DNA from 2 places in the Pseudoalteromonas sp. G5_S1_14_S5 genome. Region 1 is predicted to be linked to the other one. Evidence: riboswitches for the same ligand, from Rfam matches in the RefSeq annotation. Region 1 holds a riboswitch; the other holds the start of a gene.
The links. A riboswitch is a leader RNA that binds a small molecule or an ion and turns the genes downstream of it on or off. The one in region 1 is predicted to bind cyclic di-GMP.
Positions count from the first base shown of each region.

Region 2: it holds a riboswitch for cyclic di-GMP, as region 1 does, so the genes downstream of both, ACTRWI_RS14545 (TfoX/Sxy family DNA transformation protein) here and gbpA (N-acetylglucosamine-binding protein GbpA) in region 1, are expected to answer to the same signal.

Region 1 covers NZ_JBQKUM010000060.1:13,040-28,933, forward strand. The annotation lists gene ACTRWI_RS16690 (porin) at 1-977, shown strand, start outside; gene ACTRWI_RS16695 (fumarylacetoacetate hydrolase family protein) at 1,283-1,885, shown strand; gene ACTRWI_RS16700 (LysE family translocator) at 2,036-2,668, shown strand; gene ACTRWI_RS16705 (phospho-sugar mutase) at 2,774-4,480, opposite strand; partial or broken gene coxB (cytochrome c oxidase subunit II) at 4,931-6,118, shown strand; gene ctaD (cytochrome c oxidase subunit I) at 6,229-7,791, shown strand; gene ACTRWI_RS16720 (cytochrome c oxidase assembly protein) at 7,803-8,411, shown strand; gene ACTRWI_RS16725 (cytochrome c oxidase subunit 3) at 8,441-9,325, shown strand; gene ACTRWI_RS16730 (DUF2909 family protein) at 9,348-9,578, opposite strand; gene ACTRWI_RS16735 (SURF1 family protein) at 9,490-10,389, shown strand; gene ACTRWI_RS16740 (redox-active disulfide-containing membrane protein) at 10,449-11,057, shown strand; gene ACTRWI_RS16745 (COX15/CtaA family protein) at 11,132-12,187, shown strand; gene cyoE (heme o synthase) at 12,207-13,115, shown strand; gene gbpA (N-acetylglucosamine-binding protein GbpA) at 13,227-14,693, opposite strand; cyclic di-GMP riboswitch class I at 14,766-14,855, opposite strand; gene ACTRWI_RS16760 (hypothetical protein) at 15,178-15,531, shown strand; gene ACTRWI_RS16765 (hypothetical protein) at 15,598-15,894, shown strand, end outside.
Region 2 covers NZ_JBQKUM010000047.1:217-4,389, forward strand. The annotation lists gene torR (two-component system response regulator TorR) at 1-582, opposite strand, end outside; gene torD (molecular chaperone TorD) at 838-1,485, shown strand; gene purR (HTH-type transcriptional repressor PurR) at 1,802-2,806, shown strand; cyclic di-GMP riboswitch class I at 2,977-3,062, shown strand; gene ACTRWI_RS14545 (TfoX/Sxy family DNA transformation protein) at 3,217-3,780, shown strand; gene ACTRWI_RS14550 (TVP38/TMEM64 family protein) at 3,913-4,173, shown strand, end outside.

The DNA.
Region 1 (15,894 bases):
ATACAGATGTAGGTGCTAACTCACCACGTATCAACTTTAACGCTACTCAAGAATTGGGCAACGGCTTTACTGCTGACGCTAAAGGCGAATGGGCACTTAACTACCTTGAAGGTGGTGAAGAGACGTTTACAACTCGTCTAGGTTACGTTGGTGTTACTCACGACGACTTTGGCCGTGCAGTAGTGGGCACTCAATGGGCTCCTTACTATGATGTAGCGGGCGTTGCGGATATGCCAATCGCATTCGCGAACGATTTCATCTACGACAACCACGGTGCTCTTGGTACTGGCCGTGCGGACAAAATGGTTTCTTACCGCAATGGTTTTGAACTAGGTGAAGCGGGTAAAGTTACTATTGGTCTAGGTTGGCAGGGTACTCAAACTGTTTCTGACATTTACTCAGTAACTGACTCGGATGCTACAGGTATTACTGATGAATCCTACACATACGGTTTGAACACTGAAGTTAAGGATCGTACTCAAGTAACTCTAGGTTACGAGATCATGGGTGCTAAGCTTGGTTACGGTTACAACACCGGCGATATCAAAACAATGGCTCAGACTGAGACTGCATCATCTCACGTATTCTCTGCAGCATACGGTTCGTACGGTCAAGGTCTTTACCTAGCAGGTGTTTACGCTTCTAATGAATACATGAACTCAATTTCTGATTCAGTAACTGCTGGTGACATCAAAACAACTGCTACAGTTCTTCTTGCTGAAAGTGACGCATACGAGCTATTAGCAGCCTACGCACTAGACAACAGCCTAAACTTCATCATCAACTACGAGATGGTTGAAGGTCGTGTAATTAAAGGCGATTCAAAAGAAACAGCTCGTGAAGAACTAGCTCTTCAAACTGAGTACAACTTCACTCATAAGTTCGTTGGTTACGCTGGTTACCAGTTCGACCTAAATGACCACAACGGTCGTAACACTGATGATAAGTGGACTATCGGTGGTCGTTACTACCTATAAGTCCCAGACTGATTTAGCATAGTGTTTACTCCTTAGGTTTACCTTTTAGGATACTGTCCTAGACACCATGCTAAGCCCTCTCAAACCTTTTGGTTGGAGAGGGCTTTTTTCGTTTTGAGTTGCAATTCCATAATGCAGTCAACTCCCGATAAAAACCGCCCAATGAGCGAATTGAGCTAAAGATCAGAATTTAGATATCAGTAGCCAGCTTGTCGAAGATTCTCTCTTTGGGATGAGGTAAACTCTGCATTCCAAAAATAGTTCAGGGATAAACTATGAGCAGCGTTGTAGATCAGGAAAAGTTAATGAATTCGAAACGAACAGCGACACCGACGAAAGTACTGTGTGTTGGGCGTAACTATGTCGATCATATTGAAGAACTTAACAACGCGATCCCAGACGCTATGGTGGTGTTCAATAAGCCCTGTACTAGCGTAACTTCTTCTCTCTCTTCTTTTCATCAGGAAGCCCTGCACTATGAAGCAGAAATTTGCTTCATCGTTGAAAACGGTCAATATTCAGCAGTAGGTTTAGGGTTAGATCTGACTAAGCGTGAGCTGCAAAGTAGCTTGAAAGCGAAAGGCTTGCCTTGGGAGCGCGCTAAAGCGTTTGATGGTTCTGCCGTTCTTAGCCGCTTTGTTCCAATAAAAAACTTGGATCTCGCAGACTTAAATCTAGAGCTGTTTATTAACTGTGTTCGAGTTCAGAAAGGACACGTTGATCAGATGCTATATGCTCCACAAACAATCCTCGAAGAGCTCTCTTCTTACACGACCTTGCTGGATGGTGATGTAGTGATGACGGGCACTCCTAAAGGCGTTGGAGAAGTTCACCGAGGTGATATTTTCCTAGGTCGCCTTAAGTGTGGTGAGACAACATTGATAGAGATCCAGTGGGTCGCGAGTTAATTATTGTTATCGGTTTAGTTAATAATTTGGCTTAATTTTATGATGTTGGTTTTTAATTCGATATTTTAGCTACGGTACAACTGATTGCATCTGGAAGGGTGTTGGTAATTAATATAAAATTCGCCTCCATTTTTATCAATGCTAAACCCTATGATCGATTTAACCATTTTGCCTGTTTACTTGACTGCCGTCGTCGCTCTTCTTCTTTTACCTGGTCCTGATATGTTGCTGATTGCTAGCTCAAGTATGAGTTATGGTCGCAAGGTTGGTGTATTTGCGAGCTTAGGTAACGCGACGTCAGGGATCATTCTTACCGTTTTAGCGGCGATGGGCGTATCTGCATTAATCGCAATGAGCCCTGTTGCTTTGAAGGCTCTCCACCTATTAGGTGGTACATACTTGCTAAAAATGGGGTGGGACTGTTTACGAACAGAGCAGGGCAATGCGCCTGAACTAACTGATAATTTCGCTGCAAAGGCTTACTACCAAAGAGCGCTGATCAGTAACCTGCTTAATCCTAAAGCCTTGGTATTCTTTGTGATGTTTTTACCTCAGTTCGTGTCGACAAATATTGAGGCGACATCGGGCGAGCAGATGTTGGTGCTCGGCTTATTACTGAATGTTCTAGGCTTAACGTTCAATTTCTTGCTTGTGGCATTGGTAGGTACCATCGGTAAGTCACTGGTAGAGAATGCTAAGTTTCGTACCTATCAACAGAAAGTGATGGGTGGCGTATTTGTTGTATTAGCGGTTTGGATGCTGTCTTCTTTCTTCACTTCATAAGCACCAACCAAACCCTATTAATTGCAATCAAATGTTTAAAGAAAAATGGACGCTTAGCGCGCCCATTTTTTGTTCTAGATGATTCATTGTGAATGTGCTGATCCGCTAAGAGTTCAGTTCTTTCTGGTGCTGTTCGATGAGTTTATCCATATATTCTTCGCCTCGCTGACGAGTATCGTGATAGGTTTCTGTCCCCTCAAATTTTGTCACGGCCTCGTAATAAACCTTAACCTTTGGTTCTGTGCCCGAAGGGCGGACGATAATGCGAGAACCATCTTTGAGATGATAGATAAGCACGTCACTCGCAGGGAGGTTTATCGCCTCTGTTGCACCACCTGTAATGAAGCGTAGTGAAGACTGAAGATCTTCAATCACAGTTATCGCGATGCCATTGATTGTTTTTGGTTGTGCTGCGCGAAGTTTAGCGCCAATTGAAGGTGAATCTGGGTCCAGCGCGATACTGCGTTGTGCATTGGTATGAACACCATGTTCAAAAGAAATCTGAGCCAGAAGATCCCACACTGTTCGGCCTTGAGATTTTAACTCTTCGACCAATTGTGCAAAAACGACAATGGCTGACAAACCATCTTTATCTCGGACTTGAGTACCAATCGTGTAGCCTAGCGCCTCCTCATAGGCGAATAGGAATTCGTTCTGTTCATCTTCCAACTGCATGCCAATGTTAGCCAACCATTTGAACCCGGTCAGAGTTTGGAAGTAGGTAGCACCGTGAGAGTTAGCGACTTTCTCAAGCAGGGTCGACGATACGATACTGTTACCGACTAATTGATTCTTAGTGTGCGGCTTTGACAGTAAGTAATGTGCGAATAGCACACCTACTTGGTCACCTGTTAACATTTTGTATGAATCGTCATTTGTTCTCACTGCAACCGCAAATCGGTCCGCATCAGGGTCATTAGCACAAGCAATATCTGCATCGACGCTTTTTGCTAGATTAACCACAAGATCCATTGCCCCTTTTTCTTCTGGGTTAGGGAAGTTCACTGTCGGGAAGTGGCCATCAGGCTCTCTTTGCTCTGCAACGCTAAAAACCTTGTGGAAACCCGAATCGTGGAGAAGATTTTCTGCCATCTGCGCGCCGACGCCATGCATTGCTGTGTAAGCGATGATGGTATTAGCTGATTCGATGTCGTTCTTTACAAATGGGCTTTGGTTGATCGCCGCGCGGTAGGTTTGATAGTAATCCTCGGTGAGCCACACTAACTTGCCTTGCGTTTCCGCATCACTGAGGCTCATCAAAGGGATAGGCTTAGTTGCTGCTGAGTCAATTTCAGCAGCAATACCAGCATCATGAGGCGGTATAATTTGCGCGCCATTTTCCCAGTATACCTTGAAGCCATTATATTCAGGTGGGTTGTGACTAGCAGTTACCACAACTGCAGCTGCTGCATTGAAATGCTCGATACCAAACGCAACGATAGGGGTCGCAGCTACATTTGATGTTAGATAAACCTTGATGCCTAAAGCCGTCAGTACTGAAGCGGTATCAATAGCGAATTGCTTTGAATCTAATCGGCCATCATAGCCTACAACGACACCTCTCATGGTCGCGTTTTCCACATGTTCAATTAGATAGTGACCGAGCCCAGTTGCGGTTTCTTGAATGACTAAGCGGTTCATTCTGTTTGGGCCACAACCTACTTTGCCTCGAAGACCCGCTGTTCCAAATTCTAATCGCTGCGTAAAGCGGTCTTCTAATTCGTCATGCATCCCCTGATCGATGAGGTGTTGTAGCTCTTCACGAGTTCTTGGATCTGGGTCTCTCGCTAACCAATTCATAGCATTTTGCATAATTACTGAACCTTTTAATGTCGGTATGACTTACTGTTGGGATTAATTTAAGTGATATTGATTATCATTTCCATGAAAGCAATCGTAAAAATTGATTTAAATAAAATCCAACGGCAAAGACATGTCGGCTAAGCCATTCAAAATAATTGACTATCTTGTAAGCAAACTTACCTTGAACAATTGGATATCACTAACTAGCCTTTTACATAAATATAACAAAATTGAACAACTTCGCCGTTTTTGAATCTTTCGTTGAAACCTCGGGACTTTGCGAGACGTATAAGTCGACAATTAAGACAGGAGTGTTCAGCCCTTGAAGGCTGTGCCGACGTGAGTAGTAGATTGAGATTCAGCCTTTTCATGCGAAGCCGGTACAGCAATGAGTGTTGTTGGGTTCGCTCCGACGTTTTGGTCGTATGTATCCAATTAGGAAGGACAAGGAGAGATCTTTTGAAAAGATTACTGGTTAGGCTAGGGTGGCTGTTGAATAGTTTTGTTGTGCTATTGGCATCAGTCTCGGCGAATGCGAACAGTGAATACAACATGACCCAAGGTGTGACAGAGATAAGTGGACAAGTCTACGATCTCCACATGCTGATCTTCTACATCTGTTGTGCAATCGCCTTTGTGGTTTTCGGGGTGATGTTTTATTCGATTCTAAGGCACCGAAAGTCGAAGGGCGCGGTAGCTGCTCATTTTCATGAGAGTACCAAAGTCGAAATCCTCTGGACCGTTATCCCTATCATTATTCTCATCGCTATGGCGATTCCCGCTACTAAAACTTTGATAGCGATGGAAGACACTTCCCAATCCGAACTTACCGTTAAGATCACTGGTTCACAATGGAAATGGCACTACAGTTATTTCGGTGAAGATGTTGAGTTCTTCAGTTTGCTAGCAACCAGCGACAAAGAAATTGAAGGTATTGAAGTAAAAGGGGAGCACTATTTGTTGGAGGTTGATAAACCACTTGTGCTGCCCATAGACCGTAAAGTACGGTTCTTAATGACCTCTGACGATGTGATTCACTCTTGGTGGGTTCCGGCTTTTGCTGTTAAGAAAGACACCATTCCGGGATTTATTAACGAAGCGTGGACCAAAATTGATGAACCAGGCGTTTACCGAGGACAGTGTGCAGAGCTCTGTGGTCGTGCTCACGGCTTCATGCCGATAGTAGTGCATGCCATGGCAGAAGATGAGTTTGATGCATGGTTAGCAGAACAGAAAGAGCTAACGATTGCTGCAAAACAAGCGGCGCAAGATGCATTAGACGCGTCACTTTCGCTGGAAGAGTTGAACACCTCTGGTAAAGAGGTATACAAAACTCGATGCGCGGTTTGTCACCAAGCTAACGGTGAAGGGATCCCTGGAGCGTTTCCTGCGATCAAAGGCAGCCCAGTTGCTCTTGGAGATGTGGATGTTCATATCGACACTATTGTTTATGGTCGAGGAGGCACGGCAATGCAAGCCTTCGACAATCAGTTAACAGAAAAAGAGATTGCAGCAGTCGTAACCTACCAACGAAATGCTTGGGGGAACGATACTGGCGATGTGGTTCAAGCTTCAGATGTTAATGCCTATAAGGTTAAACAATCGAGTGGAGCGGAAGGCTCTGCGGATGAAGCACAAAGTGATGCTAAGGAGCAGCTATGAGTTCACCAATTGAAAAGCCGGTGAAATCGGCGCCTGCAGAAGGTCAGGCTCTAAGTCATACTTTAGACGGTACCTTAGACAGCCATGATTTACCTATGGATAATCACGATTCCCATGCTGATCCCAAAGGGTGGGCGCGTTGGTTGTATTCAACCAATCATAAAGACATCGGTACGCTATATTTGTGGTTTAGTTTCGCCATGTTCCTAACTGGCGGTGCGATGGCTATGGTGATCCGTGCGGAGCTATTCCAACCGGGTTTGCAGCTTGTTGAGCCTGATTTCTTTAACCAAATGACCACAGTCCATGGCTTGATCATGGTATTCGGCGCGGTAATGCCTGCATTTACAGGGCTCGCTAACTGGATGATCCCTATGATGATCGGCGCGCCAGATATGGCGTTACCTCGAATGAACAACCTCAGTTTCTGGATTCTACCTTTCGCCTTCCTAATTTTGATTGGATCTTTGTTTACTGAAGGGGGCGGCCCGAGTTTTGGCTGGACATTCTACGCGCCGCTCTCAACGACGTATGGGCCAGATAGCACTGCGTTGTTTGTCTTCTCTGTTCACATTATGGGTATCAGTTCGATCATGGGCGCGATCAACGTCATCGTGACTATCGTGAACATGAGAGCTCCAGGTATGACTTGGTTTAAATTGCCAATGTTTGTTTGGACTTGGTTAATCACAGCTTTCTTGCTGATAGCCGTGATGCCCGTTCTCGCTGGGGCGGTGACCATGGTGTTGACCGATAAGTACTTTGGGACGAGCTTCTTCGATGCGGCTGGTGGTGGTGACCCCGTCATGTTCCAGCACATATTCTGGTTCTTTGGTCACCCTGAAGTGTACATCATGATCTTGCCATCCTTTGGTATTGTTTCAGCAATCATTCCTGCCTTTAGTGGTAAGCGTTTATTTGGTTACCATTCCATGGTGTACGCGACCTGTAGTATCGCAATCTTGTCTTTCCTAGTTTGGGCACACCACATGTTCACCACGGGGATGCCCGTATTTGCAGAGCTGTTCTTCATGTATTGCACCATGTTGATTGCAGTGCCCACTGGGGTAAAAGTCTTTAACTGGGTCGCAACCATGTGGCGAGGCGCATTGACTTTCGAAACCCCAATGCTGTTCACCATTGCCTTTATTGTTTTGTTTACGATAGGTGGCTTGTCTGGATTGATGTTGGCTATTGTTCCTGCAGATTTCCAATACCATGACACCTATTTTGTAGTGGCTCACTTCCACTATGTTCTGGTGACTGGTGCCGTGTTCTCGATAATGGCCGCCGCCTATTATTGGTTGCCTAAGTGGACAGGACATATGTACGACCACAAGCTCAGTCTTTGGCATTTCTGGACGTCAGTAATCTCAGTGAATGTTCTATTCTTCCCTATGCACTTCCTAGGTTTAGCGGGGATGCCACGTCGTATTCCAGACTACGCTATCCAGTTCGCTGACGTTAACCAAGTGGTGTCGATAGGGGGCTTCGCCTTTGGATTATCTCAATTGATTTTCTTGTGGTTGGTTATTAAGTGTGTAAGAGGTGGTGAGCCAGCATCAAGCAAGCCATGGGAACGTGCTGAAGGGCTAGAATGGACGGTACCAAGTCCTGCACCTCATCATACCTTTACTTATCCACCTAAAATCGATTAGAGGGGTGAGCTATGAGTGACAAGCAAAGCGATCTATATAAAAACCAACCAAAGCGGTCAACAAAGAAGCTGACGGGGTACTTAGTATTTAGTGTTGTGGCGATGTTTGGTTTCGGTTTCGCTTTGGTACCGCTTTACGATGTGATGTGCGAGGCTTTGGGTATTAATGGCAAAACCAATACGGTGTCAGCGGTTGAGCCGCGTGGGATGCAGCCTGACTATTCTCGCACCGTTCGTGTGGAGTTTATGTCGCACATCAAACCTGATATGCCCTGGCAGTTTGTTCCTGAAGAGCGTGTGTTAGAGGTTCACCCCGGAGAGGTGATCCAAACGAACTATATAGCCAAAAATTTATCAGGAAACTCTCTAGTGGGACAAGCTGTGCCTTCAGTATCCCCGGGGATGGGGGCGACTTACTTCAATAAGATGGAGTGTTTCTGCTTTAACCAGCAACCATTAGATGGACATAAAAGTGCTGAAATGGGATTGATATTTTATATAGAGCCGGATATTCCAGAATCGATTCATACACTGACGCTCTCTTATACGCTGTTTAACATTACGAGTGAAGTGGTCGGGGAATCAAGTAGTGCTGAGCACAATGTAATCGCGAGTAACTAGGAACCAGAATCAACATAAGGAGTTGAGCGATGAGTTCTAAAAAGGAAGTTTATTTCGTTCCACATCAAAGCCATTGGCCATTAGTCGGTGCCGTTGCGCTGTTTCTTGTTGCCGTTGGAGCTGGTTTAACCGTGCAAAACATGGGTACTGATGCCGCTGGTGGTGTGTTCGGTAAGGCTGTGCTGTTTGTTGGGTTTGCGGTGTTGTTGTACATGCTTGCTGGGTGGTTTAGCAATGTGATAACGGAATCCTTGAGCGGCCTCTATTCTGAGCAAATATCCCGCTCTTTCAGGCAAGGCATGAGTTGGTTCATCTTTTCTGAAATCATGTTCTTCGGTGCTTTCTTTGGCGCTCTGTTCTATGCTCGTATGATTTCTGTCCCATGGATTGGCGGGGCGGGCAACAATGCAATGACTCACGAAGTGTTGTGGCCAATGTTCCAATCAATGTGGCCGCTGACCACGACACCGGATGGTGTAACAACACAAGCTATGCCGTGGCAAGGTATTCCTCTTAAGAACACTATAATCCTATTACTCTCTTCTATCACGCTACATATGGCGCATTTAAGCCTCGAACAAAACAAGCGTATGGCGTTAATCGTTTGGTTAGAGATCACTATCGTTCTTGCTGGGTTCTTCTTATTTTTCCAAGTTGAAGAGTATATCCATGCTTACCAAGATATGGGCCTGACCCTTCAATCGGGAATCTATGGCAACACCTTCTTCTTACTGACGGGTTTCCATGGTTTACATGTCTGCTTAGGGACGATCTTTTTAATCGTACTGTTGGCTAGGGTTGCCAAAGATCATTTTACACCCAAAGACCATTTTGCATTCCAAGCTGGCAGCTGGTATTGGCACTTTGTTGATGTGGTTTGGTTAGGATTATTCGTGTTTGTTTACGTCCTTTAGCGAAGCGACAAGGCTAAAGGCTTTAATAAGGACGAGGGTTGGGCGTTATAACTCCAGATCCTAAAGCTAGCAATAGCAGTAACACAGCAATAGCTGACCACATAACTCGGCGCCCCAAGAAGTGACTCAGCTTTTTGCCATTGTATTTGCTCGAAGCGATTTGGATGAGCCCTTTCATTAAGTTGAATGCGATGAAAAACAGCATGGCAACCAACACAACTTTGAATAACAGGATAAAGGTAGGTGACGCCATAGTGATAACTCCAAACAGATTGAATTATGATGAGCGAAAGTTCCGCAGTAAAGGTTTATGGTTTGCGGTTGCTTTAACTTTGGTTTCAGTCGGCATTTTAATCAAGTTGGGTTTATGGCAGTTAGACAGAGGTAACGAGAAACTGCGTTATGAGCAGCAGCTATCGCAGAGAGCTCTGCAACCTCCTAAGCCGCTAGATACAGTGCTCGATGAATGGCGAAAGGCAAGCGATGGAACTCAGCAGCCGTTGCCCCCTTCGACCTTAAATGGCTTGAAAGCTGACGTCGAATTAGTGAAACCGAGTGGTTTAATTCTCTTGCTGGACAATCAAATCAATCAAGGAACGGTGGGATATGTGATTTACACGCTGGGCGAGCTTCAAACTCAAGATGGAAGAAAACAGCTTTTGATCGATCTTGGATTCGTTGCAGCAAGTAATGACAGAAGAGAGCTACCAGAAATAGGAAAAATAACGCTACCAATCGAGATGTCTGGTCGCTTGTATACACGTTCGGTTAATCCGTTAAGTCAGGAACTTGGTCTAGAAAGCACGACGCCGAAAAGGATTCAAAACATCAACATAGAAGCATTATCACAATACATAGGACAAGAGGTGTTGCCGTTCATTTTTCAACCTCAGAGCTTAGATTCATGGCCTTATGAAATGTTATGGCGTCCGACGGCAATGAAGTCTGAGAAGCACTTTGGTTACTCATTTCAATGGTTTGTGATGGCTGCAGTATTGCTCTCGCTGATGTTGTTGATTGGGTTTAGATACTTTAAGAAACATAGTCACATGAATAAGAAGTAAATGCTTGCAACCGTATAAACACCGTTAGCGATCGGCAGCGGCCAATACAGGGAGTCAAAATGGATAAGTTTCAAACACAAACTAGAAAGGAAAGTATCGATGCTAATCTTGCTGCGTTTAAACAGCGCCGATCACGTGGTCGACTTGTACTCATCGGATTGATTATGGTCTTCGCCTTACCTGCCATTATCGCTAAAACGGTATTAGATCAAAATTGGTACACATCTGGTGTGACAAACACTGGGGAGTTAGTTGAGCCAAGATTGACTCTACAAGATTTTGGACTGACGGCGCAGATGGGGGAAGAAGGTTGGTTGGTGGGTTACATTGCTCCAACGGACTGCGACAGCTTATGCGAACAACAACTCCACTACTTGAATCAAAGCTACTTAGCGCTGGGGAAGAATAAAGAACGAGTGACCGCTGTGGTGTTTGTCTCTGAAGGGGATGCATTACTAGGAGCATTTAACAAACCTGATTTGTCATTTCTGTATGGGGGAGAGCAATTGAGCACCAAGTTCGCGCCAGCTTCGATTGTTATCATTGATCCCCTTGGTCAACTCGTTATGGAATACAAAAGTGTCTCTGAACCGTCGCAGTTAGTCGGGCAGTCCCAAGGCATGATTCATGATTTAAGAAAGCTTCTTAAACTATCGCGTGTTGGGTAGCTGATAAGCAAATCGGTTTGACTGTGGTGACTGAACTCTGGCAGCGAAAGGGAATAAGTATAGGGAGATAAACGATGCAGAATAAAGCCCCTAATTTACTCATGCTCGTGATGCGAGTGACTATCTTACTGACGCTAACAGTGATTGTACTCGGTGCTTATACGCGATTATCGGACGCAGGACTTGGGTGTCCAGATTGGCCTGGATGTTATGGAAAGCTCACAGTACCGTCTGATGCAATAGCGGTAAACCAAGCCAACCTCCAATTCCCTGAACGTGCTCTTGAGGCTGATAAAGCTTGGATAGAGATGGTACATCGCTACTTTGCAGGTTCCTTAGGGCTTCTAATCTTTGTTGTGGTCATTTGGTGTATTAAGAAGAACATCATCTCTGCTGGGCTACCGTTACTTATTGCGGCAACGGTCATCTTTCAAGCTTTGTTAGGGATGTGGACCGTAACCCTCAAGCTGATGCCAGTTGTGGTGATGGCACATTTGATGGGAGGTTTCACTCTGCTGTCTTTGCTCTGCCTGCTCTATTGCCGCCTCTCTAGCTTCCAGACTCGCTTCGGTTACACGACGCACTCGGCGACTATCAAGTTTGCTGCACTTTTGGGCTTGGTAATTGTAATTGGACAGATCTTACTTGGCGGCTGGACGTCTTCAAATTATGCCGCGCTGGTATGTACTCAACTTCCGATCTGTGAAGGTAACTGGACAAGTTACCTAGATTTTAAGAAGGCGTTCGACTTTGCGCAGCATGGTTATGATAACTATGAGTTTGGTGTACTCGAGTATCCAGCAAGGCTCACCATACATGTCATGCATAGGTTTGGCGCTATTGTGGCAACGATAATGGTGCTAATGGTCGTATATCAGTTGTGGAAGTTTGGTCAAACAGCGCACCAAAAACTGGGTGTCATTGTGGCATTGTTATTAGCAGTGCAAGTCAGTCTAGGGATCAGTAACGTGTGGTTTCATCTACCGATTTCAATGGCAGTGCTGCATAACTTAGTTGCGGCGATACTGCTTGTCAGTTTGGTTGTAACAAACTTTGTAGTGTGGCACCGAAAACCAAGTGAGAGCTTGGTAAAGAACAGTGTATTACAAGGAGGTAATCATGGTCAGTAGAACTTCAACACAGCATCAAATGGTGGTTCAAGATACCGCTTTAAGTGATGAAGGCGCTGCTCAAAACAAAGCAGCTTGGAAGGTCTATTTAACACTGACCAAGCCTAAAGTGGTCGCTTTGATGTTGTTAACGGCATTAGTTGGTATGTGTTTAGCTGTGCCTAATGGATTGCCATTACAGCAAGCATTATTTGGCATGATAGGGATAGGGTTGATGGCGGGTTCAGCCGCTGCATTTAATCATCTGATCGACAAGAAAATTGATGGGCAAATGTCTCGTACTAATCGTCGTCCTTTACCATCGGGTGAGCTCAGCAGCGTACGAGTATTCGCCTTTGCAGCTGGTATCGGCTTACTTGGCTTTGTGACTTTAGCCTTGTTAGTTAATCCGCTTACGGCTTGGCTAACCTTTGCGAGCCTATTAGGTTATGCGGTTATCTATACAATGTATTTAAAAAGAGCGACGCCACAGAATATTGTCATTGCAGGGATCGCAGGGGCAATGCCACCTTTATTGGGCTGGACAGCTGTGACGAACGAGCTGCATTCTAATGCCTGGCTGCTGGTGATGATCATCTTCATCTGGACTCCTCCTCACTTTTGGGCGCTTGCGATCCATCGTCGTGACGAATATGCCAAGGTGGATATTCCGATGTTGCCTGTGACACATGGGATAGCTTACACCAAAACTTCAATTCTGCTGTATACACTACTGCTAAGTATCGTGTGTTTGCTGCCAGTATTAGTTGGAATGAGCAGTTGGATATACCTGAGCGCGTCTTTGGTGCTGAACGGTGGGTTTGTTTATCATGCCTGGGTATTAAAGTATCGTGATGAGCCTAACATGGCGATGAAGACATTCAAGTTCTCTATTTATCATCTCATGATTTTGTTTGTTGCTTTGCTGGCAGACCATTACCTACTATAAGATCATATTTGTAGATGAATATAGAACGAGAAAACGGATGCGCTTGGCATCCGTTTTTGTTTGGCTGATTGCTTAGCTTCACTCACATGAAAGTAAGTATAGAGCGATCAATTAGTCGACTTTGTTCCAAGCATCTTGCCAGTGTGAACCGACACCAGGTTCGTACTGAGTTGCCGTTGGTGCCCACTGTATACAGTAACCAGAGTATGGGAATTCTTTACACTGATAAACGCTACCATCGCTGCTTAGTACTTTTGTACCTGCAGTGTAAGATTCAATGCTTTCAGGGAATACGAAATCGTAATCGTCTGCTGGTGGCGGTGTCTGTTTGTCCATAAGATGGAAATCAAGTGTGTTTTGGTCAACTAAGTTGTCTTGGTCATCCTTAGTTACAACCACAAGCATGTGGTGGCCAGCTTCAGATCTCGACAGAGTTAATTGAACATCTTCAACTTGTCCGTCTTTAAGTTGAGACTTCTGAGACGCAAGTGCTTCACGATGGTGGTTGTATACCGTGAGCTCTGCTTGAACATCGCCTGTTGCTGCTAGAGTAAGATCGAGTTGAGTCGGTTGATTCTCGTCGATTATGTACTCTGATTCCAAACCTGTTACTTCAACTTCATGTTCTGGCTTTGGAGTGTCAATCTTGTAGCCGATCTCTACGCTCTTAAAGCCAGAACCTGCTTTTAAGTAAACCGGGTTTGAGCCGTATACAGGAGCGAAATCACCTTGGTCGTTCAATTGACCGGCTTTGATTTGTGTCTGCTCTTGGTTGATCTTTGATGCCAATGCATAAGACCAGTTGTTCGCTTTACCTTGCTCGTTGCTTTCAATCACTAGCTCTGTACTGTATGAAGCGTTCTCACCAGACTGGTCAAAGACACGAGTGTAAACTGCATCGCCAATATTTAAGTCGAGAGTTGGGTTGATTTGACCACCTTGGCCCCAATCAGGAATGATAGGTCCGTCGCCATCAAATTTCACATCAATAACGTTGTAGAAAGCCATTCGAGTATCACCCACATCCCAAACAGCCAGAATCACGTGATAGCCTTCTCTCTCCGGTACGTTACAAATGTGAGTAGCTGTATCTTGTGTCACCTCTCCATGACCATCAATTTCACAGAAAGGTGTAAGGTCAAACGAAGCACGTTCCAGTGGTGAGTTTTGGTCCCAACCTTCTTTAGTGATGTAATATTTGAAACTAGCCGCTACGTGGTTTGCTGTGAATGTCCACTCAAAGTATTGAGAACCAGATTGGATAGGGCGTTTAACCCAGCGATCGGAAGTTTGCTCGTCGAGCGCTGTCGCTAAAGAAGATTGTGCACTAGCGATTTTTCCATCAGCGGGCCCGACTTCAGGGAAGCCTTCAGGGCCTTCGACACTTTGTGGTTCCCATTGAATAGCACCACAGTTAGTGTTTTTCTCTTTTGTATCACTTGCAGGGAACTTACATAGAGCTACACGGCTTTCAGCTGCGCCATTATTGTATGCTGAGACATAACCGTGACCGAAGCTTGCTCCACTTACGCTAAGTAGCGATAGTGCGATAAGCGATTTTTTTGGGAGTTGTTTCATTATTTGTCCTTACTGTATTTGACCGACAAAAAAGGGAACACTCCAGCATGCATTGACACTTAAATCCTATTAAGTGGCGGCCCCGCTATCATAGACAGAATCTTTGTCGACAGACCGGTGGCTTTGCGTCCTATTTTTTCAAATAGTTTGCCAGAGGTGCGTTTAGGCAAGTCAAACGTAGTCAACGCGTTTTCTAAAGGCGAATGAATAGATTGAAATGTGGAATCCTAATCTCGAACTTTTAATTCTTAATACAAATTAACTTGCTATATGTTTAGTTTTCAATGTGTAAGTCATTGATATAAATTAATAAAGCACTTGATCTGATCGTTTTTGTGAATGCTTTTCGATTGTGATGTTTTGTTCTGAAAGACAATTGTGCGCATATCAAAACCAAACCTTTGGTTTCCGCTAACCGAACCCTGACACGCTATGTATGAAGAACCGGACAATTAATTAGTATGAATTATATAAAGGAGTCAGTATGGAATTCACTGAACAAGATAGAGAAGCGTTATACCAAACGTGGATGTCACAAAAATCACGAATGCGAATCACGCAGATGGAGTTTTCAAAGAAGCTTGGTATGAGTCAGCTTGATTTCTCAAATGTGTTGCGAGGGGAGTCACCGCTGACTATGTCATTTGTGAGTCATTTCTGTCGTCTACTTCATTTGGAGCCGAGAAACGTATCCCCGTCACTTAAAGAAGGAACTGACTCTGGTCCTAAAGTGGTCTATTTGAAAAGTAGAATGAGTGTGGATGGAGAGATCCAAAATGCCTACATCGAAGGAAATCAAGTGATCGTAGAGTATGCTCACACTGTTCAACACAACTAATTTTTGAGTTAGCTCTGAGTTATAGCCCCTTTTTCTACAAACTCTTCATATATGGTGTGGCATACTTTGGTGTTTTTTTTCCAATCTAAGTGTGCTGAGAATCCTCTAAAACTACTTTTGCTTGTCGCAACCAGCATCATTTTGTTTGGTTGTGCAGGCGGCCCAATCAAGACTGCCACCAAATTCACTACTTATGAAGATTTTCAGCGTGGTCCTGATGGGGGAGTGGTACTCGTTTGGGCAAGATTAGGGCTGCGTGACGCCGATCGTTTGAAGAGCAAGTTGGATGATTATGATTATGATTCTGTCGTCATTGACCAAATTTTTGTGCTCGCCAAATATGTAATCAACTATTGGGTTGAT
Region 2 (4,173 bases), on a different contig from region 1:
ACGGTGGCTGATCATATTGAGAATACGTTCGCGGCTTAATACCTGATTAGGGTAAGAAGACAGTGCAACCAATAATTCATATTCAGCTTTCGTCAGTTTTACCGGCTCGCCGTTTTTGCTTAACGCACGACGAGGGATATCAAATGTCCACTCACCAAAACGTACCACTGACTCATCTTGTGACTCTTCAGCCTCTCCTACTGTCGTTTTACGAGCAGCAGAAATGCGCCAAAGTAGATTTTTAACTCGAACTAATAACTCGCGAAGTTCGAAAGGTTTAGTAACGTAATCGTCAGCGCCCATTTCAAGGCCAACAATTTTGTCAATGCTATCCGTGCGTCCAGTAACTAAAATAATTCCAATGTCAGATTGACTGCGTAATTCGCGAGTTAGCATCAATCCATCTTCGCCTGGTAAGTTGATGTCCAGCATAATGAGGTCAACGTTGTTTTCTTCTAACACGCTTCTCATTTGAGCACCGCTCTCGGCCTCGCTAACTGTGTAACCTTCGTTCTGGAAATAACCAACCAGTTTACTACGGGTCACCACATCATCTTCTACGACTAATACGTGATAGCTCATCTACACCACTTTTCTTATTTAATAGTTTCGGTGACTATTCTATTCATAACTAGTAACAATTCTAGTGGTACCGAAGATAAATGCCAGAAACATGGATTTTTTTTGATACAAGACAATCTTTAACCTTGCTATTTGTCGTCTAGCACAATTCAATATAGGCATTACTACTAACGAGTAACTTTGCATTTAGCAAATAACCTCGTCTCAGCCTTGGTGTGCGAAAAGACACCACAAGACTAAATCAGGACCTATGTAATGAAAGATACGAAAGCGTTCAACGAGCAAAGAGCAGAAATTTACTGGTGGCTATCAAGCTTATTCGTCAAAGAGCTCACCCAAGACGAACTTGACCACTACCATTCTATTGAAATTCGTTCTTTCTTAACTGGTTTAGGCCAAAATGAAACTCTAAAGCCTGCTATTGATAAGTTGGTTGATGCACTGAACCGCCTACAAACTCGCGAAGATGCACAACTAGAACTGTCTGCTGACTTTTGCGACCTTTTCCTAAAGACGGATAAGCATGGCGCCCTTCCTTATGCCTCAATGTACATCGGTGAAACTGGCCTACTAAACGATAAGCCAGCGAAAGAGATGGAAGAGATCATGGCTGAGCACAACCTAGTCGTTAACCAAGATCTCAAAGAACCAGCAGACCACATCGCTATCGAACTCGACTTCTTAGGTAACTTAATCATTCGTTCCAATGAAACTGAATCAGAAGAAGAGTTAGAAAAGTCGTTCGAAGTTCAGCAACAATTTATCGAACAACAGCTATTAACTTGGATCCCGAAATTCAACGTTAAGTGTCAAGATGTTGATGAATTCGGTTTCTACGCTGCAGCTTCCTCTCTGCTAATGGCTTTCTGTCAATTAGATGCTCAATATTTAGCTGCTGAATAAGCTTAATTGATGACTAGGTAAATAAATTTCGTAGAATGTGACAATTCACCCGGATTTCTGGGTGAATTGTATTGCGAGTATTTTCTAGTCAGTCTAGAATTGTGATCGCAAACGATAAAATATGAAACATTCACGAAATGCTATGCTTATAAAGTTCAGAGCATTTCGGTGTTAAAACAAGCCGCTCACAAGCGGTTTTTTGTTTTTTAACACTTTAGTACCCAAAGAGCCCTACAAATTTAAGCTCTTAGTTAGGTAGCTTAACGGCTACTTCACTCCGTACTTTGGGGAAAGTAGCTTCTAATAGGATAAAAACATGGCCACTATAAAAGATGTCGCTCGCTTAGCAGGCGTATCAACTACAACCGTTTCTCATGTAATCAACAAAACACGTTTTGTTGCAGAAGCGACTCAAGAAAAAGTAAATAAAGCAGTAGACGAATTAAACTATGCTCCAAGTGCTGTTGCTCGTAGTTTGAAGTGTAATTCAACACGAACCATCGGTATGCTAGTGACTCAATCCACAAACCTATTCTTCTCTGAAGTTATCGATGGTGTTGAGAGCTACTGCTACCGTCAAGGCTACACTTTGATCCTGTGTAACACTGGTGGTATCTATGAGAAGCAACGTGACTACATTCGAATGCTTGCAGAGAAACGTGTAGATGGCATCTTAGTTATGTGTTCAGACCTAACGGAAGAACTGAGAGAGATGTTAGACCGTCATGCTGATATCCCTAAAGTAGTCATGGACTGGGGCCCAGAGAGCTCTCAAGCAGATAAAATCATTGATAACTCTGAAGAAGGCGGCTATCTAGCGACTAAATACCTAATCGATCGCGGTCACTCAAAGATTGCTTGTTTAAGTGGCCACTTAGACAAAGCAGCGTGTGTTGAACGTATCGCTGGTTATAAGCGCGCTCTAGAAGAAGCAAACATTACCGCAAGTGACGACATGATCATCGAAGGAAACTTTGAGTGTGATACTGCTGTACTTGCCGCAGACAAAATTGTTGGGATGAAAGAACGCCCTACGGCAGTGTTCTGCTTTAACGATACCATGGCGCTCGGCTTAATGAGTCGCTTGCAGCAGAAAGGCATCCGTATCCCAGAAGATATCTCTATCATTGGCTACGATAACATCGAACTGGCAGAGTACTTCTCTCCACCATTAACTACCGTTCACCAACCGAAGCGTCGTGTCGGTAAGAACGCCTTCGAAATTCTGCTTGAGCGCATTAAAGACAAAGACCATGAAAAACGCGTCTTCGAAATGCACCCAGAAATTGTTGAACGTAGTACAGTTAAAACGTTAAATTAACTGACAAATTGAGTTTATTTTCATCAAGTGCACCTTTGGGTGCGCTTTTTTTATCAGCAGATAAAATAAACCTAGTCTCATATAATAAAGATCATTAATTGAAGCAATATCACACTTTTAAATAGCAATTGTGAGCCTCATTCAACAAAAACTTTATTCTATTCAATCAGTCACGCACAGGGCAAATCACTTGAAAAGGTGAGACGCAAAGCTTCCGGCCTAAACCACTCGTTGGTATGGTAGCGGGGTTACCGATGGCAAAATGCAGTAACTATTAATAACTTAGTAAGTTATGGCTTATTGACAATGTAATTGCAACATTTTGCTAATCTCTCGGACCTGCTTATTTGGTGGCGCAGTTCAAATACACCGAGATAAATAACATGGATAAACCGATACTAAAGGACTCAATGAAGTTATTTGAGCCCCTAGGAAAAATAAAATCACGCTCAATGTTTGGTGGATTCGGTCTTTTCGCTGATGACACTATGTTTGCTCTGGTTGTAAGCGACCAGCTGCATATACGAGCAGACAAAGACACAACAAAAGAGTTCGAGCAACAAGGGTTTCAACCGTACGTCTACAAAAAACGTGGTTTCCCTGTCGTAACTAAATACTTCGCTTTACCAGAAGGCCTATGGCAAGACCAAGAGAAAATCTTACAACTTGCGACTACATCTCTGGGCTTTGCAAAAGAAGAGAAAGCTGAACAGTCCGCTGCTAAGCCTACTCGACTGAAAGACCTCCCTAACCTTCGACTTGCCACTGAGCGTATGTTGAAGAAAGCCGGGATTGATTCCGTAGAACGTTTATATGAATCTGGCTCTGTAAACGCATTTAATGCCATCAAGGAATCTCATACGTCCTCTGTCAGTATTGAACTGCTTTGGGCATTAGAAGGAGCGATCAATGGTACCCATTGGTCGGTTATCCCAAAGCAACGTCGCGAAGAGCTTATCAGTCGCGTAAATTAACATTGTCAGTACACCCTTTTTATACAACTAAGCCGCATTTCTGCGGCTTTTTTTATATCTAATGAAAGTTAATCTATGCTTTGCCTGTCTATCTATACTAACGGTATGCATTGAAAATTTGAGGAAGTATCAATGAGTAAGAAAATGATATTGGGTATTGTGCTAGTCGTGACGATTGTTTTACTAGGCATCAACTTTGGTCAATACCTCACGCTGGAAAACGCCAAAGCACAACAAGCCGTGTTAAACGACTATATAGAAAGTAACTTTTTTTCGGCTTCCGCGACTTACTTCCTCGCGTATATCTTGATCACTGCCTTCTCTATTCCAGGAGCAGCAGTTGTTACACTACTTGGCGCTGCTCTATTTGGATTCTGGAATAGCTTGCTTTTG